One region of the Thermosynechococcus vestitus BP-1 genome, then DNA from elsewhere that is predicted to be linked to it. Evidence: riboswitches for the same ligand, from Rfam matches in the RefSeq annotation. Region 1 holds a riboswitch; the other holds the start of a gene.
The links. Region 1 has a riboswitch for cobalamin ahead of TLL_RS07095 (sirohydrochlorin chelatase). Riboswitches for the same ligand answer to the same signal wherever they lie in the genome.

Region 1 (15,578 bases):
AATAGTGCGCCGGTTTTGTGATCCGGTTGGGGAGGACCCTAGGATGTTGCTAAGGGTTTTAACCTGTGCTGAGAGATGCATCACCTGCTGAGATTGCTTCGCCATTTCTTGATGGATGCTTTCTATCTGTTTTTTGAGCGGTTGCAGATGGCGATCGAGGATGTTTGTGAATCCTGAGACTGACAAAGGTGACTGTAAGTAGGACCCTTCCTGTTGAGAGGGATGCCCTTGGGCATGGATTTGCATCAGCCTTTTGATCCGCTCTTGGAAATCTGAGACTTCTTGGTCATCCGCCAGTTCAACTCTGGTGGCCCACAACTGCTTAATCCCCAATTCCCGAGCAAAGTCGACAACTTCCTTGCCAAAGACAACTTCGTACTCTACATCTCTTGCCGGCGTGGTGACTGAGCGAATAATTAGGGGAATCAGGTTGGTTTGGTACTTTTCTAGATCTTCACGGATCAAGGTTGGTGAAACATACAGTAGCTCTTGGGGATAGTCATCGGGAACTTTCAGGAGATCAATGTGCACCTGACCCTGATGCACATCGGATAGACCAAGGTACCTTGAGAGTCTGTTGGATTTACTCATGCTGTGCGAAGGTCTCAGTGGAAAGATGGCGCGCTAAATTTTCAAATGTTGTGGCTAGCTCATCAATTGATTCTTGATCTGCTCTTGGCAATTCCCTATAAAGATTTCTACTAAATATGGGCTGCTGTAGATCTGTTGCTCTTTCTATAGCAGCACGCTTAGGAATCCACGTGTTCTCAGGCAAGAGATGACAAACGACAGCATACTCGCGAGCGACCTTCTCAAGGATACCCTGGAGCCTCTGTTGCATCTGCGCATTGACAGCGGAGTTCCTCTGATCGTACATATTAACGGCAATACCCAGAAGCCGCGGCGGGTTATCCATGACAGGCCTGAAGGCTTCTAGGCGCGCCAAGACATACTCAATCGCCCGTATGGGGTAAGGGGCGAATTGTATCGGAACCAGAACGCCATGGGAAGCCATCAAAGCAATGGCGTTGACTTTACCGAAGGCGGGGGGTGGATCAATTAGAATGACATCGTAGGGGTGGTTTTTTAGCTTTCTTTGCAGGACGCGATCGATATCTATTGTCCTGATCAGGTCCGCTTCTTGGTCTGCGAGGCGAATGTGGGAGGGAACAACGTCTAAGCAGAGATTGTCCCAACGCTTTTGATAGACGACTTCTTCGAGGGTGACCTTTGGTTCTAGGAGGAGGTGAGCGATGTCTTTCCTGCCTTGATCCTCAATATCCTTCAAGGGATCAATGCCTAAACCAATGGTCAGATTCGACTGCGGATCAATATCAATGAGTAGCACACGCTTGCCCGTAGCAGCAAAGGCAGCACCTAGGTTCAGGGTAAGGGTTGTTTTTCCCACTCCCCCTTTATGATTAAAGACAGTAATAATCATGGAAGTCCGCTGCGGATGTGTTAAGGGAAAAGCATAATTTTTTTGCAGTACTTTTTCAAGGTGATGATAAATCTTGAGTTGCCCTTGGGTTAAGCGGCTCACGAGCATTTCAGCGGCATTGCGGTGCAATACCTTGGTCAGTGTTTGAATGCTTTTTCGATCCAACTGGCCGGCGGCACACTTGAGTTGGCACAGGGGCTTTTTTAGGGGATTTTGATAAAAGAGTTGGTAATCTTTACCATTGATGAGGAGGCCAAAAACCGCCTGAGCTGCTCTCATGTATCCCCGCAGTTGCTGCTGACCCCTGAGCCTTGACTCATTTGAGGATTTCACCTCAATCACAAGGTAGTTGAAGGAGCGATCGCCCGCCAGCGGCAAGCAAATTAGAAAATCGGGATAGCCATTCCCTAGCTTTGGCTTGCTCCAATAGTCTGAAGAGGCATAGCCCCATACCTTTAACAAAGGTAGGATGATCTTCTGTTCAATCTCGGCTTCGTTACCCCTAGGCATCCCTCAGTGTCCTTGCCCTTACCTTCTGAGTAAGTACCAGTGGCTAAAATTAAAGGGAACGCTGGGCCACCAAAAAGGTGTGGGCAACAGCCCAGCAAAGACGCGCAGAACAATGAGTGTGTGGGCAAAAAAGGTCAGAGCCACCCAAAAGAGGGGAAACCAATAGGCACGTGGGTCGCTACTCAGGGGGGGAAACAGTTGATAGCCCAACCAAATTAAGGCGGGAGGCAAGGTTACCAATAAAATTGCCAGGATAATCGCCGTATAGGTGAGGCGAAGGGGGGGAGTGTTGAGCGATCGCCAGTTGGTACCCGTCCACTGCCAGCGAAATACCATGGCGCTGTCTTCGATCCGTGCTGTTTGATGGACAAAATCCAAGCTGAGAATATGGCGGCAAAAGTTACAGGCATAGGTATCCATCAGTACCATCGGCGCAATTTGCCCGTGACGGCAGACGGGGCATAAATAGACGCCATTGGCTTCCAAGGGCTTAGCAGTGGTGGACTCTGGCATAAGCTACGCTTGGGGATGTAGCGCCCGTTGTTCAAGACCGCGGTAGAGGCGGTTCAGGGCATTCATATAGGCTTGGGCAGAGGCGACAATAATATCCGTGTTGGCGGCATGGCCAGAGTAGATGCGATCCTGGTGCTGTAGCCGAATCGTCACCTCACCGATAGCATCAATGCCGGCGGTAACCGATTGTACTGAGTATTCAATGAGGCGATTGGGAATTTGCACCACACGGTTAATGGCGCGATAGACTGCGTCCACAGGGCCAGTGCCGATGGCGGCATCGGTCAACTCTTCCCCACTGGGGGTACGTACGGTAACCGTTGCGGTTGGGCGGGCATGATCACCACAGGAAACTTGGACAAATTCCAGTTGATAGCCCTGTAGATCAATCCCTTGGGTTTCATCCTTGGCGATCGCCTCCAGATCCCAGTCAGTGATTTCTTTTTTCTTGTCGGCGAGATCCTTAAAGCGCAAAAAGGCCTTATTGAGTTCCGTTTCACTGAGTTCAAAGCCCAATTCCCGCAGGCGAGTGGCAAAGGCATTACGGCCAGAGAGCTTGCCCAAGACAATTTGGTTATCGGCAAGGCCAATGAGTTGGGCATCCATGATTTCATAGGTTTGCTTGTGCTTGAGGACGCCATCTTGGTGAATCCCCGATTGATGGGCAAAGGCATTGGCACCCACGATCGCCTTGTTGGGTTGAATCAGCATCCCCGTTAGATTTGAGACCAAGCGGGAGGTTTTATAAATTTCACGGGTGTTGATATTTGTTAGGGGTGCCTCTGATTCGGGTGGGCGACCTAGGAAGGGATTGAAGTACTGCCGCCGCACATAGAGTGCCATCACCAATTCCTCAAGGGCGGCATTTCCCGCACGCTCACCAATGCCATTAATCGTACACTCCAGTTGCCGGGCGCCATTTTTCACCGCTTCCAGGAAGTTAGCAACTGCCAAACCCAAGTCATTGTGACCATGAACCGAGATGACGGCGCGATCGATATTGGGCACATTTTCCTTAATGCCTTTGATCAGGGCACCAAATTCGGCGGGGGTGGTGTACCCCACAGTGTCAGGAATGTTGACCGTCGTTGCACCGGCGTCAATGACCCGCTCTAGGACTTCATAGAGAAACTCAGGATCTGATCGCCCAGCATCCTCTGGGGAAAACTCGACATCATCCACAAAAGACTTGGCATAGGCCACCATTTCTTGGGCAATTTCCAGTACTTCAGCGCGGGTTTTCCTGAGCTTGTACTCTAGGTGAATATCGGAGGTGGCAATAAACGTGTGAATGCGAGGATAGTAGGCGGGTTTGAGGGCTTTGGCAGCGGCTTCAATATCTTGGCGGGTGGCACGAGCCAAACCACAAATGACAGGCCCGGTTTCGGTGCCGACAGTTTCGGCAATCCGCTGTACGGCTTCAAAATCGCCGGGGCTGGCAAAGGGAAAACCCGCCTCAATAATATCCACCCCCAGTCGAGCCAGTTGACGGGCGATCGTCAGTTTTTCATCCACATTCAGTGAGGCACCTGGAGACTGCTCACCGTCCCGCAATGTGGTATCGAAAATTAACACCCGATCAACGGTCTGGGGAGGATATTTAATGCGCATAGACAAGCCCCATCCAAGCTTGAGAAAGAGTATCAATTATTTTAACTCTAACATTTTCGCTGGCGAGCAATCATTAGCTTTTTCGGCGGGAAGCTGTGGGTCTTATTGGATGGATGGCGGGAGTCGGTCACGGCACCTGCCAAATGCGTTGGTGATAACTGGGTAAGTGATCTAAATCCACGCTTGATCCATGGGGATGGTGGTGAGCCCCGTGATCATGGCTGTGGGAGTGGTGCTCATGATCATGGGGATGGTGGTGATGATGACCATGGCCTGCCACCAAGCGGAATTTGCAGGTTTCACAGTTCATGGCCACCTGTCCCGTATGGGTTTCAATTTCCCGCTGCCGCGTTAGATAAAACAGCTGCGGATGCAAGCCAATTTCCGGCAAGTTCACAAATTCAACATCGGGATAGGCCGCCTGCGCTGCCGCCGTGAGCCGATAGATTTTCTTGACGAGTGCCCCGGTAAACATGAAATGGGGCAAGACAATGATGCGGCGGGGTTGGTAAAAGTTAGCGCGTGTAAAGCCTACTGGTAAGCGCGGATGGGTAATGCCAATGAAGCACACCTCAACCGTTTTGTAGCCACTGCCCTCCCAGAGCATGCGGGCCAGCTTAAAGACATCGCCATTGGCATCTGGATCACTGGAGCCTCGACCGACCACTAGAAGTACGGTGTCTTCCCGGCCGATGCCCTGGGGATTAAATTCCGGTGCATCCAATTGTTCGAGGCGCGATCGCCAGAGGGTTAAAATTTCTGGGGCAATGCCATAGTGGCGACCATAGTGATAGCGCAATTGCGGAAAAGCCCGCCGTGCTCGATCCAACTCATTTGTGACATCAAACTTATTGTGGCGAGCGGCAAAGAGCAACACCGGCAGCACGGACAACTCCCTGTAGCCTGCGGCAGCACATTGGCTGAGAACCTCAAAAATTGAGGGTTCGGTTAACTCCAGAAAACAGGGAAAAATAGGCCGACAGGCATCCAGTTGATAATAGGCTTGGGCAAAGTCTAAAAATGCTTGGCGACCTTCCGGATCGCGCGTACCATGACCCACCAGTAAGAGGGGTCGCGGCTGGGGAAGAGGGGGTAAATCGAGACTAAAACCAAGGGGATTGAGAATTGAATCGTTGAGGGTAACCACCACGTTGAAGCTCCATGCCCGTGCGACGCAGGCAAATAGAGTGAACCACAGCAAGTAGGCATTCTGGCTGAGGGAAGATTCCCATCACAGCTGCGGCACAGCACCAGACTTGCACTGGATTTTCCCTACAGGCTGCTTCTCACAGTGAACGTCGCCAATTCTAACGAGATTCTCAGACCCCTGTCTATGCTGGGGGTGGGCACATGAGGTACTTATAGCGCCGCCGCATCGAGAACGCCAATCGTCTGGTTGTAGATGGCTTGGGCTTCTTCGGGGGTGTTCCCAATACTGACGAGTCCGAGCTTACCAAACTCCGAAAGGGCCCCCATGAGGTGAAAGACGGTGCCCGTTTCGGTACTGGAGTCAAAGTGGAGATGGTAGCGAGCAATCATATCCAGGAGATCATTGGGCAGGAGGCCGCGATAGTGGGGCTGGCAAAGGTTATCGGAGGCAATGTAATACTTCGGCCGGCGGTGCTTGCTGTAAAAGCGTCCAGATGCTAGCTCATAGTGGCCATCGGTGAGGAATTTTAGGGTCATAAAGGGGTGCGTGGTACCGCCCTTGCGCAGATTAATTTCAATGGCGTAAAGCTCCCACCCTTCTGTTGTCTGGGTTGCAACAACGTCCACACTAAAACAGCCGATCACTCCCTGCTGTGCCAAGTATGTCCCTACTTTTTGCCCCAGTTCTTGCAGTTGCTGGCGATAGTCGGCATGGGCGGGAAATTCACAGCCAATAAAAATTTGACCTGTGGGGGCGTTGAGTAACTGTTCATGGGTCGAAACAATTTCAACACTGCCTTTGGGGGTAATACACCCTTGGACACTGGGCGATCGCTTGACTGTCCCTTCAACAAAGGCTTCGACAATTCCCCCCAGATCGGTAAACCGCTGCCGATAGGAGGCCCAAGTTTCATTGGGAGCTTGAAAGACCATGTCCTCTAGGCTATTTTCAATCCGCTGGAGATGATCGGGGGTATGGGGGCTGCCCAAGGGACGCAGTGGCCGGAGGTCGAGAAGCGCATTCCCTTCTCCAGAAAAGGCTTCATTGAGTTTCACCACCAGCTGTTGCAATTCAGGGCATTTTTCCTGTAGATGAGCGATCGCCCGCACCAGTTCTGGCACCCCCTGCAAAAAGCCACTGCCAATCGGGTGGCGGATTCCCGCTGCTGCAAACAGTTCTCGGCTGCCAGCCTTGGTTCCCCAGTAAAGAAGATCAGGATCCGTAGAGTAGAGGGGAACGCCTAAGCGTACCGCCAGTTCCCGCTCCAAAGGGGTGGAGTTAAAACACACCATGTAGGCTTGGTTGGGACGCAGGGCTTGACGAATACGCTCCAAGAGGCGAGGTCGCTCTAAAATTTTTGCGGTGAGAGGTTTATCGGAGCGATCGTAGGTGGCCAGCAAGAGCAGGCGATCGCGGGCATGGCAACTGGGCACCCCCGGCAGTAAGTCTAAGTAGTAATCGACAATACTGGGATGCAGGGGCTGTGATGTGACATAGATCATGCGGGTACGCGGATTGCGCAACTGGATCAGCGTATAAAGCTGCCGCTCCTCATAATGGGTGTAGCCTGTGATCTTGCCTAACTCCGGTTGGGGAAAACTTAGGGAAGGGACTACCAGAATATCGCGCTCAATGCCGCCGGGGCCTCTGGGCAGTTCCGGAATAAAGGTTTCTGTCCCCTCCCAGCACTCCAAGAGCCGCGTTTGCAGTTGGCGGAACTCGTCGGCGATCGCCATCTTTACCTTCCCAGCCTATGTTTTCTAGTGTAGAAAGTTGGGGGTATCTCCCGGATCATTTGACCCGCCTGTTCAAACTTTCTTTACTGAGAAATCAAATTTTCTTGGTGAACATAGCGTGCTCCGGCAAACACCTCACGGGTGCTGCGGCTATACCAATTGCGAAATGAGGGCCGCTTGAGAAGGGGGCGCGTCCAGTGGCTACCCCCCTTGAGGACAAAATGCTCACCATCAAAGTAGGGGGCAGAATAACCACGGTAGGGATAGCTCTGGAAGCCCGGATAGGGGGCAAAGGGACTTTGGGTCCACTCCCAAACGTAGCCCCTATTCAAGAGTCCCTGCTGGGCAGCAATTTCCCATTCCCGTTCACTGGGTAACCGTTTGCCTTGGGAATGGCCGTAGGCTTCTGCTTCGTAGAAACTGAGTCCCCACATGGGGAGATCCAAGTTCTCAGGGATGGGGTAAAACGGTGAGGTAATTTCCTCGGCTTCTCGCCATTCCCAGCCGCTGCTGGACCACCATTCCCGCCGCTGATAACCGCCCGCTTCAACAAAGGCAAGAAATTCCCGCCACGTCACCGGTGCTGCATCAATCCTAAAGGGGAGTGTGTCGACACACTGGCTGGGCTGTTCGTTATCCAGCGCCAAAAGGTCTTCACTGCCAATGGCATACCTGCCAGCGGGAATCCGTTGGTGGTCCTGGGGCAGCGATAGGCTAGGGGGTAATGTGGTGAAGATCCCCTGCATCGCCAGGACCATTTGCATTGTTTCACTGTGCTGGGCTTCATGCTGCAAAATCCACCACCAGAGACGGGCTTCCTGTTGCCATTGCCTGTCGCTCAGGCCGTGGAGGCGATCGCCCGTGCGTTGGCGAATCTCTGCAAGGTACTCCAGTAATTGGTGCCGTGGTGGCAAGTGCTGTCGCTCCACCTTAGGCCGGCCATCGGCGGCATACCAATAGCGATCGCGCTCCCTAAAAGCGGCATCCTCAGGTAATAGCCAAAAGGCCTCAGTATAACCAATGTGTCCCAAATGCCACCCCACAGGACTATAGAGGGGATGGGGCTGAGCACAAAGAATGACCTCGCTCAAGGGGGCAACGAGTTGAAGCGTAAATTGCCGCTGCTGCTGAAAGGCTTGCCACAGGGCTTCGCGGTCAAAGGGCTTCCAGGAGGTTGAAGTCTCAGAAGGCGTAAATTTCTGGTTCACTCTGCAAACTCATCAACAGCAATTTATTTTCCGGTAAAGGATACCACTCTGTTTCAGAATCTATGGGTTCCGAGGTGAGTTGAATTTTTTCGGCATCCTGACTCCAGTAGAGGGTGGGGGGTGGCGTGCCCCGGGAACAGCGGGTGGCGAGAATATACAGACCATCGGTGAGAATCATAGCCACACTGACCCTGGTCCGCGCTGCCTGCGCTAGGGAAAAAACGATTTGCAGTGTTTGCCGCAGCACCATTACCGGTGACAATTGTGGATTTAACACCAGTTCATTGCAAAAGAGGGCAAAGAGATGTTCAGAATCCGTCGAACCTTCAACAATGTTGTAACAAATATCCGACAGGCGATCGCGCATCGGGCGGTAGAGGGTTTGGCGAAAGTTGTCGATAAAGCCATTGTGCATCCCCAGCCAGCGTCCCCAGCGAAAGGGTTGGGTATTCGTCATCTGCACCGCTTGCCCTGGTGTGGCACTGCGGACATTGGCCAAAAAACAGGCAGATTCAATGTAGCGGCTTAAATGCTCAGTAAAGTTGATATCCTGCCACATGGGGATCGTTTGCCGATACAGAAAGGGAAGCACATCTTGGCGGGCAGCATACCAGCCCACCCCAAAGCCATCCGCATTCAAGAGTCCCGCCGTCATTTCGCGGGGTTGATAACTTTGCACCAACAGGGAATGGGGAGCGTCCACTAGGGCATGGGCAAGGGACGTTTTGCGCCCCATATAGGCGTAAAGACGACACATCGGAACATGCAAATTGGATAAAAATACCCTACCCACGATTCTAACTTTCAGCAAAGGATTTTTCGGGGAGCGATATCCAGTTTGAGGGCTAGCAGTAAAGCTTGCTAAAGTGTAGAGAAAAAAGGTTATCTGCCATCAATGAACCCGACCGATTCCCTAGAGGATGATTTTCCTGACGTTGAAGCCCTTGTGCCCCCCGAGGAGAGCCAAAGCTGGGGGCGATCGCAAATTCAGCGCACCCTCGTCATTACGGAAACGGCCTTCCTGGCCAGTACCGCTGCCCTGCTCTGGGTGGTTAACTTTTATTTACCCGTTGGCCCAGTCCTGCGCCTGTTTTTTCCGATTCCCATTGCCTTGGTTTACTTACGCTGGAACCGCCGCGCCGCTTGGATGGCCGCCATTGTGAGTGCGTTGCTCCTTTCCGTTTTGATGGGGCCACCCCGCAGTCTGCAATTTCTCTTGCCCCACGGCATTATGGGGGTCATTTTTGGCGGCTGCTGGGCAAAAAAAGAGAGCTGGGGACGCTCCATCCTCAGTGGGGCAGTGATTGGCACCGCAGGATTTTTCTTTCAGATTAGTCTTGTGTCTATTCTCCTGGGGGAAAACCTCTGGATTTACTTCAATCAACAGGTCACAAATTTTATTGATTGGGTACTGGTCAATCTAAATTTGCTGCTGGAGCCAACGGTGACCTTAATCCAAGTCGTGGCACTACTGCTCGTCTTTTTCCAGTCCACGGTTTATGCCTTAGTCGTGCATATTTTAGCATGGACACTGTTGGAGCGATTGGGCAATCCAATTCCGGATCCGCCGCCGTGGCTGCGCACCATCCTTGAAGAGCCTCGCTAGATCCTTTCGAGACAGCGGCGCTGATAGAGAGCTTGGGGAGTGGCACTGCCGGTACAAAATAGCACGGTTTTCAATTCCTCAAGGAGCAAGTCAATGCGTTGAGCCAGGGCTTCCTCTGATTGATGGGCAGCCTGCAAAAAAGGTCGAGCCAAGCCGGCAAGACCTGCCCCAAGGGCCAGGGCTTTGGCCACATCAATCCCATCTTTAAGACCGCCGGAGGCAATGAGGGGCGTATCTGGTAGGGCAGTATGAACTTGCTCAAGGCAGTGAGCCGTAGGAATCCCCCATTCGGCAAAGGCGTCTCCGAGGTATCGTTGACTGGCATCTTGGGCACGGGCTGCTTCCACTTTTGCCCAAGAGGTGCCCCCTGCCCCCGCTACATCAATGGCTGCCACACCCACATCCACCAATTGTTTGGCTACCTCGGCACTGATACCATTGCCCACTTCCTTGACAATTACAGGTACCGGTAGGGCGCGGCAAAGTACACCAATTTTCGTCAAGAGTCCCTTGAAGTTGCGATCGCCCCCCGTTTGCACGGCCTCTTGCAGCGGATTCAAGTGCAAAATCAGGGCATTTGCCTCTAAGAGGTCAACAATTTTTTGGCATTCACTAACGCCACAGCCATAGTTCAACTGCACCGCGCCAAGATTAGCCAACAGAGGAATGGTGGGGGCCTCCCTGCGAATGGCAAACGTGGTTGCCACCTCTGGATGCTCCAGCAGCACCCGTTGGGAGCCCACACCCATGACAATTCCCTTTTGCTGCGCCACCCGTGCTAAACGGCGGTTAATTTCTCCTGCTTGGGGTGTGCCACCGGTCATGGAGGAAATCAGCAGGGGCGCTGCCAGCCGCCAGCCAAGAAACTCAACCCTTAGATCAATCTCGGCAAAGTCCAGTTCGGGCAAAGCACAATGGCGAAAGCGATACTTCTCGAAACCCGTGGTGATTTCTTGATGATTGACATCACCTTGAAGACAAAGCTTGAGGTGCTCCGCCTTGCGCTGCTCAATGGGACTGTTCACCAGTAATGTTCCTAAGTTGGACTGCACCAAACATTATAGGGGTCAAGGTCTCCAATGCTTTTTGAGCAGCGACTCACCGACATGACCAACCTTAGCGCCGAACCCCAGGCAGCCTGAAGCCCGATGCCAACAATTTTAGGCCATTGGCTGCCACATCGCGGTAGCGTAATTGGCCACAGAAAATTTGCCCCATCCGCTGTCGAGCACTTAAACGCTTGACGGCGAGTTCATAGGCAGTGCGGGGCATGCGATAAAAAAGGGTGGAGAGCCGCTTTGCCCAGATCATATCGGCACCCCATTCCTGCTGTACTTGCTGTGAGTAATTGGTCAGGGCTTCTGGATCGCCACTGAGGGCGCGATCAATGGCCTGGGCAGCCAACATCCCGGTCAACAGGGAGGGGCGAATGCCCTCGGCAGTAAACGGATCAACAACACAGGCAGCTTCGCCAGCCAGAAGGGCATTTTGGGTATGCAGGCGTTGGTGCTGCTGCCAACAGTAGAGAGGGTGGCCATAGACCTTGACTTGATTGAAATCAACTCCAAAAGTTTTGGCATACTCTGCCCCGATCGCCCGCAGGTTTTGCTTGCGCCCCAAGGCCACTGTGCCCACCCCAATGGAGTAGCCATCACGTTTGGGAAAGTTCCAAATGTAGCCATTGTGGAGGCGACCAAAGTCAAAATGCGCGGCAGTGAGGGAATGATCAGGCATCGCTGCTTCAATCTCGATCGCTGCCCCCACCCGCTGCTGACGATCCTTAAATCCCAGCCACTTGGCCATCGAACCTTTGGCACCGTCACAGCCAATCAGGTACTGGGCTGTAAAATCCCCTGAGGGGGTGTGTACCTGCCAGCGATCGCCCCCCCATGTCAGACCCGTTACGGGGGTTTGAGGGCGCAACTCTGCTCCCTGTCGCTGGGCCTGTTGAATTAAGAAGTAGTCAAAAACATCGCGACGCACCATCCACATTGGCTGCTCTGGGGGAAACTCCAGAAGTTGAGCCTCTTCCCCCTGCCACGTACAGACCATTTGCGTCACCTTCAAAGAGATGGCCGGACTAAAGTCAAAGTCAAACCAGGATTGCACTTGGGGTGACACACCACCCCCACAGGGCTTATAGCGCGGCAGCGCCTCCTTTTCCAGCACCAAAACCCGCCGCCCCCGCTTTGCCAAGTGATAGGCAGCCGCACCCCCTGCCGGCCCTGAACCAACAACAATGCAATCGTACACCTGCGATAGCTTCCTCTAGTGATCCTGGTTTCAAGCCGATTTTAATCGAAAAAGTTCTTAGGAAACGCTGATCTGACTGGATTGGTAGCCCGGGGGTTCAACGTGGATGACGATGCGAGCAGGCCCGTAGCGCTCCTGTAGCAGGGCTTCAACTTGCTCAGTAATGTCATGGGCCGTGGGAATATCTTCTGCCTCCACGATTAAGTGCATCTCGATAAATACTTGCCGCCCCACCATCCCCCGTGAGCTAATGTCGTGGCAATTAACGACACCGGGCACGCTCATCACCAGTTCATGAATGGCTTCTGGGGCGATCGCCACCGCATCCACCAGCCAAGGAATGTTACTTTTGAGGACTTCCCAGGCACTCCAAAAGACAAGAGCAGCCACGGGAAATGCCAGCACCACATCCAACCAAGCCCAGTTGAAACTCCACACTCCAATCAGCCCTAAAAGGACAATGATGGTTGTCCAAACATCGCTGAGGGTATGCTTGGCGTCGGCAATTAGAACAGAATTTTTAAGCCTGTGCCCCATATGGTGCTCATAGAGGGTAAGGCCAATATTGAGGCCGAGAACCAAGATTAGAATCCAGAGTTCTGCCCCTGTAATTGTTACAGCATGGGTTTGATGTAAAAGGCGTTCAACGGCACTTTGTAAAATCTCAAAGCAGACCATGCCCAAAAAGGCGGCAATGCCCAATGCACCAAGGGCTTCAAACTTTTGGTGACCGTAGGGGTGCTCGCGATCGGGGTAGGGGTTAGCCCACTGCATAGCTACTAAGCCCAAGATGCTGCTACCGGCATCGGTCAGACTATGGAGGGCATCGGCTTGTAAACTCAGGGACTGACTGAGAACACCGACAATTGCTTTAATTGCCGTTAGGGCCACATTTACCCCCAGCGCTAAGAACAATACCCGCTGGGCTTGCTGGCGGTAGTCGGCCACAGCCATAGAGCATCACTGAACTTTAGGGATTAGGGCCCTGGGTCGGTCGCGCGGATTGAGGATTCCGTCGCTGGGCTAGGATGCGTTCATTGAGAACCGCTAGCGCCCGCATAAATTGGGGATCGCGATCGGTAGCAATGTCATCGCGAGTCAGTTGCTCCCGCTGCTGCTCCGTGAGCGTGACTTCAACATCGGGTTCAATGCCCTTCTTATTAATATCGCGACCACTGGGGGTAAAGTATTTTGCGATCGTCACCGCAATCCCTGCCCCCTCTCCCACCGGTTGTACGGATTGGACTAAGCCTTTGCCAAAGCTCTTTGTACCCACCAAGATCGCTCGGTTATTGTCCTGCAAGGCACCGGCTAGAATCTCACTGGCACTGGCGGAACCGCCATCAATCAGCACCACAAGGGGTTTATCGGTCAGAAAACCGCGACCTGCTCGCAGCCGTTCTGCTTCCCCTTGGCGATTGACCGTAGAGACAATATCCCCCTGCTTTAGAAACATGCGGGCAATTTCAGCACTGGCAAAGAGGAGGCCACCCGGATTCGAGCGTAAATCTAGAACATAGCCTTCAACCCCTTGCTTCTCTAACTCACGAATGGCTGCCCGCATTTCCCCTGCTGCATTGGAGCTAAAAGTGACAAGGCGAATATAGCCCACCGGTCCTTGGGGAGTTTGGCGCAGGCTGTAGCGCACAGGATGAATTTCAATACGGGCACGAGTAATCTCATAGTTCAAGATTTGATTGCCCCGCCGGATCGTCAGGCGCACTTTTGTATTCACCGGGCCACGGATCATGCTGACTGCTTGGTTGAGATCCATGCCCTTGGTGGATTTGCCGTCAATTTTTAGGATCACATCCTTAGCCATTAAGCCCATCTCGGCGGCTGGGCTCCCTTCAATGGGAGAAACAACCGTGATCTCTTTTGTCTTTTCGTCCTGTGTAATCGTGATACCTACCCCCGTGAGTTCACCAGAGGTTTCAATTTGCATGGATCGAAATTGCTCGGGATCCATAAAGCGGGTATAGGGATCATTGAGCTTTTCTAGCATTTCCCGCGCCGCTTTGTAGGCCTCTTCGGGCTTGGTATAGTTGCGGGAGAGAAATTCTCGCCGCACCGCACGCCAATCATTGCCATTAAAGGTGGCATCAACGTATTCACGGTCAATGACCTGCCACACTTCATCCACCAGTTCCTTCGGACTTTGGCGAAAACCCGCTAGGCTGCGGGACCAGTGAAGACCCGCACCCGTGACAGCAACCAATGCCGTCATGACCACTGTTGTACTGACAACGAGCGTGCGGTGTGTGATTCCCATATGATTTCGTCCTAAATTTTCAACCCTTGAGCCTACGCCCAATCTAGCACAAAGCCTGTCCTTGGCTGTGGGCGATCGCTCGCTGAATTGGAAGGACGTTACTTCCTGTCAAAAAGTGCCTAGCCGCCAAATTGCCGCCGCACACAATGGTTCACACTGTCATCTAAGACACGTTGTGCCCGCTGCTGGCGACGGGACTGGGGTTGACCACCATTGGGATCAAGGGCTTGAAAATCGGCGTAGTCCAACCGCTCCTGAATATAGTTGATGGAGCACCGACAAATATTACTCATCACTGCGCGAGGTACAATGGGCGCCGATCGCCGGCCACGCTCAATGCAGGCATCCATAAAACTATCCACAGCCACTTGGGGGTAGGGTTGGGGAATAGCGCGTGCTAGCAGTGTCAGGCTAGGAGCCAAGCCGCTACTCATTAAAATTAAAGACAATACTTTTAAAGACAATACTTTCATCAGTAATAGACGCTTAGCCTCAAACATCCTCGGTATACCTTAGGACGCCCTTTTTCATGCAAAAAGTTTCAACCACTGAAGGCGCTATCATAGGCTGCATTCGAGCCCACTAGCATCGAGCCAATCCCTGAATCGGTAAAAATTTCCAGCAGCAGGGCGTGGGGCACTCGGCCATCAATAATGTGGGCTGCTTTCACGCCTTGGGCGAGCGATCGCACGCAACAGGTGACTTTAGGAATCATCCCCCCCGAGACAACCCCATCTTTAATCAGTTGCCGTGCTTCAGCAATGTCAAGGCGATAAATAAGGGTACTGGGGTCACGATAATCCCGTAAAATACCGGCGGTGTCCGTCAGTAAAATCAGCTTTTCAGCCCCCAAGGCCGCTGCAATCTCGCCAGCAACCGTATCGGCATTAATATTGTAGGCTTGCCCAGTATCATCGGCAGCCACACTGGAGATGACAGGAATATACCCTTTTTCCACCAGCGCTGTAATCACACGGGTATCCACCCCCTGCACTTCCCCCACAAAGCCAATGCTCTCTTCCCCTTTGGCACGGGCACGAATCAGGTTGCCATCTTTGCCACACAGCCCCACCGCTTGCCCGCCCGCCTGATTGATCAGGGTGACAATTTCTTTGTTGACACGGCCCACCAAGACCATCTCCACCACATCCATCGTCGCGGCATCGGTGACGCGCAGCCCATTTTTGAATTGCGGTTCAATGTTGAGCTTGGCGAGCCAAGTATTGATCTCTGGGCCACCCCCATGAACCACCACAGGGCGAATCCCCACATAGGAGA
Region 2 (15,578 bases), 350 kb from region 1:
AAATCTGATACCGTTGTTAATTGTTGAAGCTATGTTATTGTCCTGGCAAAGGGTGAGCTATCCCCCATTCTCCCTCAGGCAATCTGGGCAACTGTCACAGGCCACTTAGACAAACAAAAAATGAGTATGATAACTATAGACTTTGCTCAATCGTTGTTTGTGGAAGGCATCCCCTGCTGGGTTGCGATCGCGAGGCCTCTTCGGAGAATCGTGAATTGACTGCCTGAGAGTATTGGCCTGAGGAACGGTCAAGGATTGACTCAACGATCGATCAATGCGTGTAGGAGTGAACCCCCCTATGATTCAAATGGTGCTGGAGAACCCAGTTTCCGTCAAGGATGCTGAGTGCTTTTGCCAAGAGATACTGCCCCAAGTCTCGCGCACATTTGCCCTCAGTATTCGTTTCCTCCCCGGAAATTTGGGTCGGGCGGTTCTTGTGGCCTATCTTATCTGTCGCATTGCCGATACCGTTGAGGATGATCCGGTTGCCAGTATCGCCGCCAAAACAGCCCTATTGGATCACCTACTGCAGTGTTTTGACAGTCCTGCTCTGGCCAATAGCTATGGTGAAACGGCACGGGGAGTTCAAGGGGAGCCAGCCCATGTGCAACTGGTGAAACATACGGGAATCGTCTTTACCCTCTACCGTTCTTTGCCCCGTACATCCCAACAGCACGTCCAACGCTGGGTCAGCGAAATGGTGCATGGGATGAAAAAGTTTATTAACCTCTATCCCAACGGCATTCGCATTCAGACCCTCGCTGAATATAAAGAGTACTGTTACTACGTTGCGGGTACGGTCGGCTATCTCCTAACGGATTTGTGGCACGAACATTCCCCCAGCATTGGGGCCGATGAATACCAAGTGCTGCTCAAGCGCTGCGCTGCTTTCGGTGAAGCTCTCCAAACGGTAAACATTCTCAAGGATATTGCTTGGGATGCAGAGCACGAAAACTCAATCTATATTCCCAATGAATCCCTAATCCTCCAAGGTAGCAGTCATCAGACCCTTCTCAGTGCTGAGCATCTTCAGCAAAATCATGCAGCCATTAAAGAATTGATTGCCCTCGCTTGGCACGATCTCGATGAAGCCCAAGCCTACTTGCTATCCGTACCCAAGGCGGCGATTCCGATTCGTCTCTTTTGCGTCTTACCACTGCTGTTTGCCTATGCCACCCTACGGGAGCTCACCCACTCAACGGCGATGCTGCAACCGGGGGGTGGGGTTAAAATTAGTCGTGCAGAGGTGAAATCCCTCATGGTGATGGGGCCTTTATCGATTCTCAGTAACCACGGTCTGCGCTGGTTAATTGGCCAAGTACGGCAAAAGCCTTTCATCCTTGGCGGACTTTAGGGAAATGTGCCAAAAAAGCCAATGGCTCGGGGAGCCAGAATCCGTTAGGATAGGGGAAGATTGCTCAATTGTTGCAAATCTTCATACCTCGATATGAATTGTATCATCCACCGCCGTGCTGAGTTTGCCGCCAGTCATCGCTACTGGTTACCAGAATGGTCTGAAGCGGAAAATTTGGCTCGGTTTGGTGCCAATAGTCGCTTTCCTGGCCACGGTCATAACTATGAGTTGTTTGTTTCTATGGAGGGGGTTGTTGATGACTTTGGCATGGTGTTGAACCTATCGGATGTCAAGCACATCATTCGCCGTGAAGTCATTGAACCCCTGAATTTTTCCTATCTCAATGAAGTGTGGCCAGAGTTTCAAGCCACGTTACCCACGACGGAGCATATTGCGCGGGTGATTTGGGATCGACTCTTTCCCCATTTACCCCTTGTGCGCATTCGCCTGTTTGAACATCCCCGCCTTTGGGCGGACTACACGGGAGACCCTATGGAAGCCTATCTTTCTGTTGGTGCTCACTTTAGTGCGGCCCATCGTCTAGCCCTTGAGGACCTCAGCTACGAAGAGAACTGCCGCATCTATGGCAAGTGTGCGCGCCCCCACGGCCATGGCCACAACTACCATGTGGAGATTACGGTTAAGGGCTCTATTCATCCGCGTACCGGGATGGTTGTGGATTTGGTTAAGCTCGAGGAAGTCCTCAAAGAACAGGTGATTGAACCTTTGGATCACACGTTTTTGAATAAGGATATTCCCTACTTCGCGACGGTGGTGCCAACGGCAGAAAATATCGCCATTTACATTGCCCATTTGTTGCAGGAGCCGGTTCGCCAATTGGGTGCAACGCTTCATAGGGTGAAGTTGATTGAGAGTCCCAATAACTCTTGCGAAATCCTCTGCGAAGAATTGCCCCCTCGGAATGAGGTGATCAGTGGTGCTCTACCAGTGTTGGAGCGAGTCTAGATGATGTTGAGCAATATCCCTTGGCTACTGGCTGCAAGTTTACTGACAGCAATGCTGCTTATCTATTTCCCCTACATTTTTGTTGTGGTAGGACGCCTGCAGGTGGGCTTTGATATGGCGGCTCCCCGTGCCCTTTTTGAGAAGCTCCCTCCCTTTGCGCAGCGGGCGGTATGGGCCCACGAAAATAGTTTTGAAACGTTTATGCCTTTTGCGGCGGCGGTGCTGCTAACCCTCTTTGCTGGGGTGAATAATGTAACGGTGGCGATCGCTAGCCTCAGTTTTGTTGTAGCTCGCTTTTTATACAGCATTTGCTACATTGCCAATTTTCCCCTAGGGCGCTCCCTGATGTTTGGTGTCGGGACGGCAGCCACCCTGACGCTGTTTTGGCAAAGTCTTACCGCCCTAGCTGCCTAAGATAGTTTATTGGGGTAGATGCACCAAGCATAGAGCAATCTCAATGTCTATCGATAATCTTCGCACGCTCTACCAGCAGGTTATTCTGGAACACTATAAGAAACCCCGCCATCGGGGTCGCACCCAGCCTGTGGATCGTCAGCAACGGGGACATAATCCCTCCTGTGGAGACACGATTGATTTAACCGTTGCCCTAGAGACAAATCAGCAGGGGGAAACGATCATCAAAGATATTCAGTTTGAGGGGGAAGGCTGCGCGATCGCGATGGCCTCAGCAGACTTGATGGCCGATGCCCTGCGGGGTCAGCCCGTCAGTCGCGCCCTCCAAATGGTGGAGCAGTTCCAAGCCATGATGAAGGGACAATTTGAGTTTCCCCCGGAATTCCGTAAGCTGAATGTGATGCGGGGAGTGGCTCAGTTTCCTGTGCGCATTAAGTGTGCCACCTTGACCTGGCATACCCTCCGCGCGGCCTTACAACAAGATCAGGCCCCTGTGAATGGCTTTGTCAGTAATGAGGAGGAACAGTAGTGCTAACCCCCACCGATTTTGCCACCTATAGCCGCTGGGCAGGCATTGCCACCCTTGTCATGACCGGCTTGACTGCACTCGCTTTTATGTTTCGCTGGGGTGTGCGCTTTCGCTTTGTCGGTATTAGTGGGTTTCTTGGTGTTGTGACGGTGGGGCTCTTTGCCCTGAGTATTGTGCCGATTGTTCACTCCCCAGTGCCTGGTGCCGGCAAATACACCCTCGTCTATGACAATGGCGCCACTCAAGCGGTCATCACTGTTCCTGCCGACATTGACCCCAGTACCCTTAAAGCAACGCTCGTACAAGCAGCCAATGATTTATTTTCCTTGGGACGGCTCGGCCGAGGGGGCGATCGCTTGACCGTGATTGCCCGTACTATCCAACATCCTCAACCGGGGGTCAGTGAGCCGGTCATTTTAGGGGTGGCCACGCGTTCGTTGAGCGATCGCGCCGATACAAATGTAACGGTTCAGCTGCTACAAAATTAGCCTTGTGTATGCTAAGATAATAAATCCAAGGACGCATAGCTCAGTTGGTTAGAGCACCACGTTGACATCGTGGGGGTCACTGGTTCGAGTCCAGTTGTGTCCATAGCAAGCCAATTGTTTTAAATCTATAGAAAAGGATTTTTAAGCTACCTATTTACTAGGCCTTAATTCATTGGTTCTGGTATAGGCAAAGCTACTGTATAGTTTGGCACTGCCCTTGACCAATAGCTAGCTGAAACTCTTGCCAATTTCTACGCACCTGTTCATAACATTGAGGCGGCGCGATCGGCAAGTTCTTCAGATAGAAAAACGTTACTCGATTAAAGGATTCCAAGAGGAATATTAATTCGGTAGCTGGATGGTAAGCATCCACTGCTTCCAAAATGTGGGCAGTCATAAAGTGATGGCGCAAAATCACAGTATCAGGAGCAGCTAACCAAGCATTTAGGAAGGGAGCAAGGCGGGAACGGGGAACAAAGTGAGTTCGGAAAGATTCTCCCGCAATGCCAAACCCAGGAGAATTGGTACTGCAAATAACCACTCCCCGCTCACCGCACAGGTAACCTGCCCAAGCGTTATATCCAAGTACTAACAAATTCGTGGCAATAAAGGCTTGCTGCCAATGCAGCATTTCCGATAGTTCATCCATTAGTTTCTCCTCGAGAAACTCATTCAGGCTGGAACTGGGCTCAACAGGATTAGGATTGCCCCTGGACATAACAGTCCTTCGCTGAGATATCACGGTTGCTTAGGAAGTTGATATTACTGATTCCTACCGATGACCAAAAGCCCAACTGTGCAGGGTGGGCCATCGATAGGAATTGAGCCCAGCATCTCAATCACTGTGGGCAGGAATGGCATTGCCAACCCTAAACGCCCTCTCTTCCTTACCGACATCCGGAATATACTGCTAAGGGACCTGGCTTTTGCCAGGAGCTGAAACAGAGTGTCTAGGCGTTATTTTTAGATTGCATTACCTCTTGCCGGATAGTTTTGGTGGCTTCTACCATATTTTTCAAGGATGGGATAACTTCCTCCCAGTGGCGAGTCTTTAATCCACAATCAGGGTTGACCCAAATCTGTTCAGGGGCTAAATTTGCAACTGAAGTTCGGAGCTGTTGCACAAGCTGCTCAACACTGGGCACCGCCGGACTGTGGACATCATAAACACCAACGCCGACTTGATGTCTGTAACCGGCATCTGTAATTTGAAAGAGGGTCTCATTGTTGCTGCGGCTATTTTCAATTGACAATACATCCGCATCGAGCCGCTCGATGTGCTCAATGATGTCACCAAACTCGGAGTAGCACATGTGGGTGTGAATTTGGGTCTCAGGCTTGGCAACGCCAGCAGCTAACCGAAACGCATCCACAGCCCAAGATAAATACTCATTCCAGCGTTCTGCTTTCAGGGGTAGCCCCTCCCGTAGGGCCGGTTCATCAATCTGTATCATTTTTGCACCGGCTGCTTCCAAATCTGCAACTTCATCTCGCAAAGCAAGGGCAATCTGCATTGCCTGTTCACTGCGAGGAATGTCAGTGCGGGTAAATGACCAGTTAATCATAGTGACAGGTCCAGTCAGCATGGCCTTAACAATTTTGTCGGTGAGGGATTGTGCCACCTTAAACTCGCGAACGGTCATCGGCTGAGGGCGGGCAATGTCACCATAAATAATTGGTGGACGTACACAGCGGCTGCCATAGCTTTGCACCCAACCGTGTTCTGTAAAGGCAAATCCAGAGAGCTGCTGGCCAAAGAACTCGACCATATCGGAGCGCTCAAACTCACCGTGCACCAACACATCTAGGCCCACTTCCTCCTGTAACCGGACGCACTTGGCAATTTCCTCATCGATTGCTGCTTCATACTCGGCTTGGGTGATTTCATGCCGTTTTAACTTCACCCGCAGTTGCCTGACCTCGGCAGTTTGAGGAAATGATCCAATCGTTGTCGTTGGCAAGGGCGGTAGAGTTGGCTGGAGGGTTCGACGTTGCTCGTAAGGCAGCGGGCGCTCTAAATCACGCACACTCAGATTGCGAAGCCGCGCCTGTACCGTTGGATTGACAGGGCTAAATTGCTCAAAGGCTTTCCATTGGGCTTGTATGGCTGTCAATTCGGGGTTTTTCATTAAGATTTCGCGATTGGTTCCATCATTGCTATTGAGCACCCGAGCCAAGAGGACTACCTCATCCAGCTTTTGCTCAGCAAAACTCAAGACATCTCGCAAAGGCTCTGGTAGCTTGACCTCTCGCTTTGCATCATAGGGCACAAATTGTAGGGAAGATGAGGGATGTAGACGAATATTGGCGGTGATGCTTTGAATCGTTTCCAAGGTTGACAACACGGATTCAGGCCGAATTTTCCAAATATTGCGGCCATCAATAATTCCTACCCCCAACTGCTTATCTGCTGGGAAGCCATACTCTTTCAGCAGGGCTAGGTTGTGCCCACGGGTAAAGTCTAAACTGATGCATGTCACAGGTAACTCCATCACCCACGGCCAGGCTGCCCCTAGGTCATCAAAGTAGGTGACAAGATGAAGGGGTAGGTTAGCTTGACGCAGTGTATCAAATGTTGATTGATAGAAGCTCTTAAAGCTATCAGCCTCTTCTAGGACCAAGGCGGGTTCGTGTATTTGCACTTCAACCACACCCAGATTTTTCAGTTCCCTTAACAGGATGAGATAGCGATCGCGCAAGTAGGAAACAGCTTGCTCTAGGTTCGTCTCTAGCCGACTGAGCCGTAGGAGAGTGAGAGGTCCCAGCACGATTGGAACGGCGCGATCGCCCAAGAGGGTTTGAGCACGGCGAACAGTTTCTAGGAAATCACTAAAGTCAGTTGGTTGAAAAGCCTCACTAATTTCAGGTACTAAATAGTGATAGTTCGTATCAAACCACTTAGTCATCTCAAGGGCTGGAATACCATCCTTGCCTCTTGCCATTGCAAAGTATTGCTCCAGACCTGTAAAAGAGCGGTACCGCTCTGGAATGATGCCAAACCGGATGCTCCAATCTAAAACAGAATCGTAAAGACTCAAATCACCAATACCGATACGATCAATGCCGACCTCAAGCTGCTTTTGCCAATTCTGTAATTCAATGTCCTGAGCTGTTTTGAGCAAAGCTTCTGCGTCCAGTTGGTTGCTCCAAAAGGCTTCTAGTGCCTTTTTTAACTCACGGTTTTTGCCAATACGGGGATACCCTAGGGTTGCGGTTTGAATGGTCATCGTTTTCCTAGCCTAAATTATGTCAGTCCAATGGAAAAGAGCGCTGGTTCCGGATTCAGAAACAGCACCGTTTAGAAACAAATGGAGATAGCTAACTAAAATCGGTGGCCAATGGCAAAAAGCTAGTTGCTACCTTTACACCAGCAGGACTACTGCCTAGCAGCAGCTCGTTAAGCTCAGATAATTTGGCCTCGGGGGGTCAAAGCTTAAAGTTCGACAGTAATAGAAATCAAAAAAGTTTGCTTTCATCATCTGTACCTCGCAGATGTTGACGTATCGGGTTGACCACTCGGCGGGCATTCTGACTTAGAGAGTGAGATCTCTCCTCACAGCTGCGGGACAGCGGCAGATTCACACTGCACTTTCCCCCTTACGTCTGATGGCTGATCCCCACCAGAACCGAGCAACTAAGCCAACCATAGCATAACCCAGCGGGGATATCAAAGCAAATCCCAGGGAAGCCAGCTCTTGCTCGGTAGAAGTGACAACTCTGGGTGATGAATCAGGATCTAGGCCTGTCATTCTAGGTTTTAAGGTTAGCCCAGGCAGCCGATGGGTGATTACAGGGGGTCTTGCTAGTCCAGTGAAAGTATAATTGAAGTGAAAATCATTTTCACTTTTTGTCGCCAGCTCACTGCTACAATCCCCATGTCATCTTTTTCCCAGCCTTTGCCTCCCCGTCTTGAGCAGATTGTCCAACGTTTTCAACAAATCCCAGAGCAGCGACGGCGCTATGAGTATCTACTTTCATTTGCGAAGCGCCTACCCTCTTTCCCTGAGGAGCAAAAGGTGCCAGAACACAAAGTTCCCGGCTGCGTCTCTCAGGTATATGTAACTGCTCGTTTGCAGGAGGGGAGAGTGATATTTCAGGGAGATTCCGACTCCCAGCTCACTAAGGGATTAGTGGGACTGTTAATTGAGGGGTTAAATGGCTTGACTCCCGCAGAAATCCTCCAGTTAAGGCCTGATTTTATTCAGCGAACAGGGCTGGAAATTAGCCTAACTCCCTCGCGTGTCAATGGTTTTTACAACATTTTTCGAACTATACAAAAGAAAGCACTTGCTTATTATTTGCAGGAGCCTGCAGATTCTAAAGTGCGGACGGAGGGACTTGAACCCACACACCTTGCGGTACTAGAACCTAAATCTAGCGCGTCTGCCAATTCCGCCACGTCCGCAGCAAACCTAGTTTAGCGCACTTTGGGCGGGGGCGATCGCCCCCCTGATCTAGTTTAGTAGTGGTTCCCCACTTTGCGATGGTGAACAGCGGTCATGCCATCGGGCTTGGAAACCCGGCCACTGTCAACGGTGCTATAGACAATCCAGTGATCGTGGGCATCCAGACGACTGACAACAGTGCATTCCATATAGGCAAGGGCGTCGGCCAAAATTGGACTGCCATTACTGGCGGGATAGGTTTTCACATGGGCAAAGCGATCAGCCCCCGGCGGAAATCGCTTCAGGAAGTGGCGCATCAGGGGCTGATAATTCTCCGCCTCAAGCACATTGAGGACAAAGGTATCCCCGACGTGGAGGAAAGACTCAATGGCCCGATCTTTAGCCACCGCAATCGAAACCCCAAGGGGTTCGGTACTGGCCTGTGCTACCCAAGAGGCCAACATGGCACTATTAATGGCCCCCTTTTGCGCCGTAATAATGTACAGGCCGCCACTGAGTCGCCCAAGGGCTTTATCTAAGTCGGTATCCAAGGCCTTCATCTGCTTGACGGTGCGATCGCGCAACAGCCATTGCCCCATGTCAGTGCCCGCTTCTTCTGCCTCTTGAAATAGGGCATCAGTGGGGGCGGCGGTTACCCGAATGACTGGAAATGAGGGCACAAGACCAGCATCCCGAAACTGGTTCAGCAGCGGATAGGCAGGTTCAGCATCGGCCACGCCACTTTCAAAGACCCCAATGGCCTGCTTGGCATGGGCAGCAGCGCGAATTGTACTCAGAGCTGTTTTAGCTACGGCGGTCGTCGGTGGGGTGCCGATAATAATCCCAGCGGCAATCTCTGTCAGTTCACGAATATCTTGAGGTTCAGCCGTGAGCAGATCCATTTTTTCAACCACCACCCCTGTTTTGGCGGTACCCCGTTCAATGGCCTCTGCCAAGGCATTGCTATAGCCATAGTTGGCAGCATAGAAAATGGCCACGGTTGTGGCGGCCTTAGCCTGCTCTTGGCTCCAATTGCGGTAGGACTCAAGCCATTGATCCAAATGATGGCGCAACAGCGGACCGTGACCGGTGGCAACAAGCTGCACCGGCGGCAGGGATTCTAGGCGCTTGAAGGCGGAGAGAACAGAGCGGGCATTGGGCCCCATGAGACAGTCGTAGTAGAATTTGAAGTCCGGCGCCAGCAGTTCTGGCTCGCTGTCAAAGGGATCATCGTTGCAGAAGTGAGCACCAAAGACATCACAGGTAAAGAGCGTCTGGGTGCCGTGATCAAATGTGAGGATGGTGTCTGGCCAGTGGAGATTCGGTGCCATGACAAACTCAAGAACATGCCCCTTCCCTAAATCAAGGCGATCGCCATTTTTCACCTGCTGCTGAGTAAAGGGCTGATGGATCAAATCCCCAAGAAACTGCAATGCCACCTTCGAGGCCACCACGGTTACATGGGGGGCTTTGACTAATACGTCCTTGACGAGGCCACTGTGATCGGGTTCGGTGTGGCTGACGATAAGATAGTCCAAGTCACTGGGGTTCACGAGTTGCCAGAGTTGCTCGAGGTAGCGATCGCCAAATTTGGCATGGGAAGTGTCCACAAGGGCAATGCGTTCACCCTTGATTAGAAACGAGTTATAGGTGGTGCCGTTTTCAAGGGCAAACTCAATATCAAAGCGATCGCGATCCCAATCTAGGCAACGAATTGCCGTCGTCTCGGGGGCAATGTCCAGCACCTGAAGCGTTAAGCGGGGTGGACGTTTGGTGATAGTGACGGCCATAGGCAGTTCCTCAATCTTTGAAACTACCTTTTATCGTGACATATGAAGAAAGGTAACAGGATTCAGAGTTTTTAATAGCCGTGATAACAGGCTTGACAAATGACTATCCTCATTCGGGTTCGAGGGGCGCCATTGTCAGACCCGCGCGCAAAAGCTGCTCATGGTACAGTTCTGCCTGTTCTTGGGGACCTACCCAAACAATGGCTTGGCCTTCGTAATGGACTTGATTCGTTAATTCCCAAGCGCGATCGCTAGTCATGTTGGGAATGTATTTCATCAAACAGGCAGCCACGTGCTGAAAGGTATTGAAGTCATCGTTAAGGACAATGACTTTGTAGTTGGGGTAGTGTTTGCGAGTAACCTGTTGCCGTTCTTGAGGAACAACACTAGGCATAGATCAAACAGGGGAGTAGGAGTACTGCCTCCTAGTGTAGCGGATGGAAAAGCAATTGGGTGCAATCAGGACATTCAAGAAATTTCTAGGAAATTTCTATGCTATGGCTAAACTGAGAGTTAAGGACTTGGGGACATTGATGATGACGACAATGAATGTGTTGGGAACACCCTTAGAGTGCTGCTGTCAAAATCCGCTCACAGGATTCTATCGGGATGGCTTTTGTCGGACCGGGGCAGGGGATGTCGGTGCCCATGTGGTCTGTGCGCAAATGACGGCAGAATTTCTCACGTTTACCCGTTCGCGGGGCAATGATCTTTCGACCCCTGTGCCCGCCTATCAATTTCCGGGGTTGAAACCGGGCGATCGCTGGTGTCTGTGTGCCTCCCGTTGGCGTGAAGCCCTTGAAGCAGGCGTTGCTCCCCCTGTGATTCTAGAGGCCACCCATGCCAGTGCCCTTGAGTATGTCTCCCTAGAGGATTTGAAAGCCCACGCCCTCGGTGGTAACCAGCAACGGTGAGCTGGGGAATACTTAGGTATGCCCAACCCAGAATCTGATTTTCGACTAGATCCTCGCTATGTTGCGGGTTTGGCTGCCTTTAATCGCGGCGATTATCAACTGGCGATCGCCGCCTTCAAAGCAGTCATTGCCAGCCACGGTCAACGCCGCGAGGGTCTAAAGGCTCACCTGCACCTGATTAAAGCCTATGCCTACACCCATCAATGGCAGGAGGCCATTGAACTGTGTCAACTCTTGGCGCGATCGCCCGTGGTACCGATTCGGACTTGGGCACAAAAACACCTACCAGAGCTAGAACGCTACATGGATGAGGAACCGACTTCCCCCCATCTTGTATTTGTTATGGCAAGAAGTGCTAATCCACCTGTGGAACTGCGACGAGTGCCTCGCATCTATCTCTGGCTGAGCCAGGGGGCAACCCTGCTCCTCATTGCTTGGCTGCTCCAAGGGCTGCTCCAGGGGGTGATTGCGGCTATCCTCAGCTATGGCAATGATCAACTAGCTCTCCTGCGGAGCTGGGAAGGGGTGATGGCATGGTTTTTGGTGGGTTGCTTGGGGCTGGGGCTGCTCAGTGGGGGCAGTTGGCTGTGGTCGTGGCGATTGCGTACCCGTTATGGTCTGCGTCCTGTTCGTCTTGGAGAACTTGAGGAGTATAGTCCCGAAACGGTGAGGCTCTTGGAGCGTTTGCCGTGGTCAGGGTGGCAACCCCGTCCCCAAATCGGCTGTCTGATGACGGCAGCACCTGTGATTTTTAGCTATGGACGTTGGCAGCGGCGAATTATTGTCAGCGAAGGTCTATTGCGATCGCTCTCTGGGGAGGAACTGCTGGCTCTAATGGCCACTGAAATTGCCCAACTGCGGCTGGGGCTAAATACGCTAGTCACGCCTCTTGTCCTGCTGTTGCAACTGCCCTATGACGTTTACTGTTGGTGTAGCCGTTGGGGGGATCGCTATGCACCTCCCTACCGCTGCCGGTGGCAACAAGGACTCCTTCGGGGAACGGTTTATGGCCTGTGTGCCCTCCTGAGTCAGGGGAGTTATCTCCTGTTTCGGGGGCTAGAACTGCTCTGCTTCTGGAGCAATCAACTGCGGCAGTCCTATAGCGATCGCCAAGCCGCCGCCTTAGTGGGGAATCCCAATACCCTTGTGATGGCTTGGTTGCGCCTCATGGAAGTCACAGCAAGGACCCTGCGTGCCCAAGGAGAGATCGGTGCTCCCCTAGAATCCCTGCGCCTGCTTCTGCCTCTCAACCCCACCCAAGCTGCCCTGTGGGGAGATCAACCCCTCGATTGGCCGGCGCTGATCCGGTGGGATACCGCCCATCCTCTGCGGTATTGGTTTCGCTTGACCTCCTCCCATCGTCCCCTGGGACTGCGCCTGCAAGCCCTGATGACCTATGCGCGGCAATGGCGACTGGAGCCGCTGCTTTCCCTGCCCTCTGTCTCCTCTCCTCGCTGTCCACGGGCTTGGCAACAACTCGCTCCCTTCTGGGGAGCGATCGCCGGCCTTTTTGTTGCCCTCCTACTCACAGGTATTGGCCAATTTGCCCTGCGGCTGGGGCCGGTCGCATTGCCCTTTTGGTGGTTAGCCGATGGGTTGACGCTGGCCCGCGGCTTCATTGCCATTGGTATCGGTTTAGGTTTATTTCTGCGGTTCAATGCCTACTACCCCCTGCGGCAAGGGCAAACCTACACCCTTGCTCAACTCCTCCACTCTCCCTCGGCCCTGCCCCTCGACAGTACCACCGTGGAGCTGAAGGGGAGGTTGTGGGCAGCGAAGGGCTTGCGCAATGGCCTCGGACAGCACCTGTGGCTGGAGACGGATCATGGCTGGTTTCCGCTGCGCTGCTATGGGAGTTGGGGGCCGATTTGGCCAATCCTTGAGCCAGCCTATCTCAAAACTTTGTGGGGGCGATCGCTCCTGATTCGCGGTTGGTTTCGCCGGGGTACTGTGCCCTTTGTGGAAGTCCAAGAGTGGCACTCCCCAGACCAAGGACAAAAACGATTGTGGGCAGCCCCCTATTGGGCGATCGCCACTGCCACACTGTGGATCCTCTACGGCATCATGACACTATTGGGTTGGATCTAGGCCATGGAACTTTCCCAAGCCCATCTGCACACCCTGCAAACCTGCCCACGGCGATATCAGTACCGCTATCTTGAGAGCTTGATGCTGCCAGAGGCTAGACAGTTGACCCAAACGGCAGCCCAAAAGCGCGGTCGCGACTTCCACCGCTTGCTGCAACAACATTTTCAAGGACTCGATGTCAGCCCTATTCTTGAGGTTCAGCCCGAATTAAAATCATGGTTTGCCGCCTTTCAAGCAACCCCACCACCCATGATTGACGGCCAAGGGGAAGCAGAACATGCGCGCAGTCTGGGCTGGCAGGAGTTTACCCTTGTGGGCATTTATGACTACGTGATTTTTGGCCAAGGGCAAGCACAAATCCTCGACTGGAAAACCCATGCCCACCCACCTGCCCCAGAAACCCTCATCCACCATTGGCAGACTCGCCTTTACTGTTATCTTTTAGCTGCCACTAGTCCCTACTCCCCCAGCCAGATTTCCATGACCTACTGGTTTCCCCGAGGGGAAAAGGGGCCAAGTTCCTATACCTTTTCCTACAGTCAGGCAATGCATCAGGAAACCCACCAGGTGCTGGGGCAGTGTCTTAATCAACTGCGCCAATGGCTGCGAGCCTATGAACAGGGGCAAGACTTACCGCAGGTGCCCGAAGCGGAGAGGGCGCAATACTGCGATGGCTGCCCCTTTTGGGAGCGCTGCCAGCCCAGCTCTGTTTCAATGCTTGATCCGTTCCTAGCCGTGTTCAAAGACTTGGGTGTAACCTGCCAAGTCCAGATCAACAATCGCAGGCAGGCAACTTAGGGCCGTTTGCACTAACTCAAAGCGTTCTTCCCGTTTTAACATTGCCGTTAGTTGCTGCCGCAGGGGAATGAGATAGCGCACATCATTGGCGGCATAACGCAATTGATCTTCCCGCAGTGCCGTGGCATTACCCCAGTCAGAGCTTTGGGCCGATTTATCAATTTCCACCCCCAGCAAATCCAAAACCAAATCCTTAAGGCCATGGCGGGGTGAATAGGTACGAGCAATCTTGCTGGCAATTTTGGTGCAGAAGACAGGATGAACACGGATACCCAAGTGGTAGCGCAATGTGGCCAGATCAAAGCGAGCATAGTGGAAGATTTTGGTAATGCGGGGGTGCTCTAGGAGTTGCTGAAGATGGGGTGCTTCTTTTTGTCCCCGGCCAATCTTGACCACTGCCACTTGCCCCTCGGGGTCACACACCTGCACTAAGCACAGGCGATCGCGGGGGATATTCAAGCCCATGGTTTCCGTATCCACAGCCAACTGATCGGCATTGAGAAAGTGCGCCAAGGCGGTGGGACTCAAATCGTAGTCAAAGCACTCAAGGGGAAAGTCTAGATCCATGATTCGCTCACAAACTACGTCGGGGGTAATTCTGAGGACTGCTCTTTGGCCACATCAATGCGTTCCAATTGCCAGAGAATTTGGTTACTCTCACGGCGTACCCGCGAGATCTGCCAGTTGCGCCATACCCATTCTTCACCGCGACTAGTGACGGCACTGGCGTGGACATCCATCAATTCTGCCAATTCGCCACTGGTAATCAAGTATTTACCAGCCGCCAATTCATCGGCAATTCGCAGTGTCACAATGAGTTCTTCAAGGCGGGCACGGCGCTCAGACCACTGGGGTGATTTTCCCCCCAACCATTCACCGTCACCATCAAGCCCCAAGGATGGTTGCACCATGGCTTTTTTCTCGTGATTGACCTTGCTCCAAAAATCTTAGCGAGAAATGGCAATTTTTTGCCCATTGGCGCGATCGCCAGCGGTGACGAGGATCGGGGTAGAATAGTTTTAAGATTTGTTAATGAAGCCGAGCGCCATGACGGTAACCTTGATCCCTGCATCCACCCTTCACCAGCGAGTCGCTACGATCGCCCGCCGCCTTGGTATTGAGAAGTTTGACCTGGGTGGCTCCCATGTGGATGAAGTGAGTGTGCAAGTGCAGCAGGGAGAACCCAAACAGGTGAAGGCCTCCCAGCGATCGGGGATTACCGTGCGGGTGTGGAACTCAGCAGGTCGCTTAGGGGTAGCCAGCACCACCCAATTGGACGATTGCGGTCTGGAAACAGCCCTAGAAATGGCAAAAGAGGCCAGTGCCTTTGGGGTGACAGAGGACATCCCCGACTTTAGCCCCCTGGCCACTGCACCCCTTGGCGAACCAACGGTAACGACACCCGATGTGCCCCTTGCTGCGGCAAAAACCCTCTTGGATCAATTAATTGCTGCGGAGCGAGAACTGCTGAGCCGACATCCGGCGATCGCCAGTGTCCCCTACAACGGCCTCAGTCAGCGGCGCGTCGAACGGTTTTATCTCAACAGTGAGGGCGCCAATCGCCAGCAAACCACCACCACCACCACCCTCTACCTCTACAGCAAAACCGATGAGGCGGGTCGCAAACCCCGCAGTGCGGGTGCCATTCGCATGAGTCCGGACCTTGAACATTTAGATATTGCCGGCTGCATTGATGAGGTGGCCGACAAAACCATCCGCCATCTGGCCTATGAACCCATTGCTTCGGGGCAGTACCCGGTACTTTTTTCGCCCGCCGCCTTCCTCAGCTTGCTCAACGCCTTTAGCAATCTCTTTAATGCCCAAAACATTTTGGATCGCCAGAGCCTCTCCA

Region 2: another riboswitch for cobalamin. It lies ahead of metE (5-methyltetrahydropteroyltriglutamate--homocysteine S-methyltransferase); the one in region 1 lies ahead of TLL_RS07095 (sirohydrochlorin chelatase).

The regions. Positions count from the first base shown of each region.
Region 1 is NC_004113.1:1,460,725-1,476,302, forward strand. It holds gene TLL_RS07075 (hypothetical protein) at 1-465, opposite strand, end outside; gene TLL_RS07080 (ParA family protein) at 584-1,903, opposite strand; gene TLL_RS07085 (hypothetical protein) at 1,970-2,464, opposite strand; gene TLL_RS07090 (2-isopropylmalate synthase) at 2,468-4,075, opposite strand; gene TLL_RS07095 (sirohydrochlorin chelatase) at 4,203-5,225, opposite strand; adenosylcobalamin-variant (AdoCbl-variant) riboswitch at 5,271-5,360, opposite strand; gene TLL_RS07100 (peptide ligase PGM1-related protein) at 5,435-6,961, opposite strand; gene TLL_RS07105 (SUMF1/EgtB/PvdO family nonheme iron enzyme) at 7,045-8,169, opposite strand; gene egtC (ergothioneine biosynthesis protein EgtC) at 8,144-8,926, opposite strand; gene TLL_RS07115 (DUF2232 domain-containing protein) at 9,065-9,775, shown strand; gene fni (type 2 isopentenyl-diphosphate Delta-isomerase) at 9,772-10,800, opposite strand; gene TLL_RS07125 (geranylgeranyl reductase family protein) at 10,892-12,028, opposite strand; gene TLL_RS07130 (cation diffusion facilitator family transporter) at 12,086-12,982, opposite strand; gene ctpC (carboxyl-terminal processing protease CtpC) at 12,999-14,300, opposite strand; gene TLL_RS07140 (hypothetical protein) at 14,420-14,800, opposite strand; gene argB (acetylglutamate kinase) at 14,842-15,578, opposite strand, start outside.
Region 2 is NC_004113.1:1,115,402-1,130,979, reverse strand. It holds gene TLL_RS05540 (phytoene/squalene synthase family protein) at 299-1,354, shown strand; gene TLL_RS05535 (6-carboxytetrahydropterin synthase) at 1,448-2,320, shown strand; gene TLL_RS05530 (MAPEG family protein) at 2,321-2,734, shown strand; gene sufU (Fe-S cluster assembly sulfur transfer protein SufU) at 2,778-3,263, shown strand; gene TLL_RS05520 (Ycf51 family protein) at 3,263-3,751, shown strand; tRNA gene TLL_RS05515 (tRNA-Val) at 3,781-3,854, shown strand; gene TLL_RS05510 (hypothetical protein) at 3,945-4,400, opposite strand; gene metE (5-methyltetrahydropteroyltriglutamate--homocysteine S-methyltransferase) at 4,702-6,978, opposite strand; cobalamin riboswitch at 7,253-7,397, opposite strand; partial or broken gene TLL_RS05500 (SufE family protein) at 7,627-8,055, shown strand; tRNA gene TLL_RS05495 (tRNA-Leu) at 8,075-8,156, opposite strand; gene TLL_RS05490 (diflavin flavoprotein) at 8,211-9,926, opposite strand; gene clpS (ATP-dependent Clp protease adapter ClpS) at 10,036-10,320, opposite strand; gene TLL_RS05480 (DUF2237 family protein) at 10,460-10,840, shown strand; gene TLL_RS05475 (zinc metalloprotease HtpX) at 10,859-12,928, shown strand; gene TLL_RS05470 (PD-(D/E)XK nuclease family protein) at 12,932-13,726, shown strand; gene TLL_RS05465 (ribonuclease H-like domain-containing protein) at 13,658-14,293, opposite strand; gene TLL_RS05460 (hypothetical protein) at 14,308-14,637, opposite strand; gene TLL_RS05455 (TldD/PmbA family protein) at 14,774-15,578, shown strand, end outside.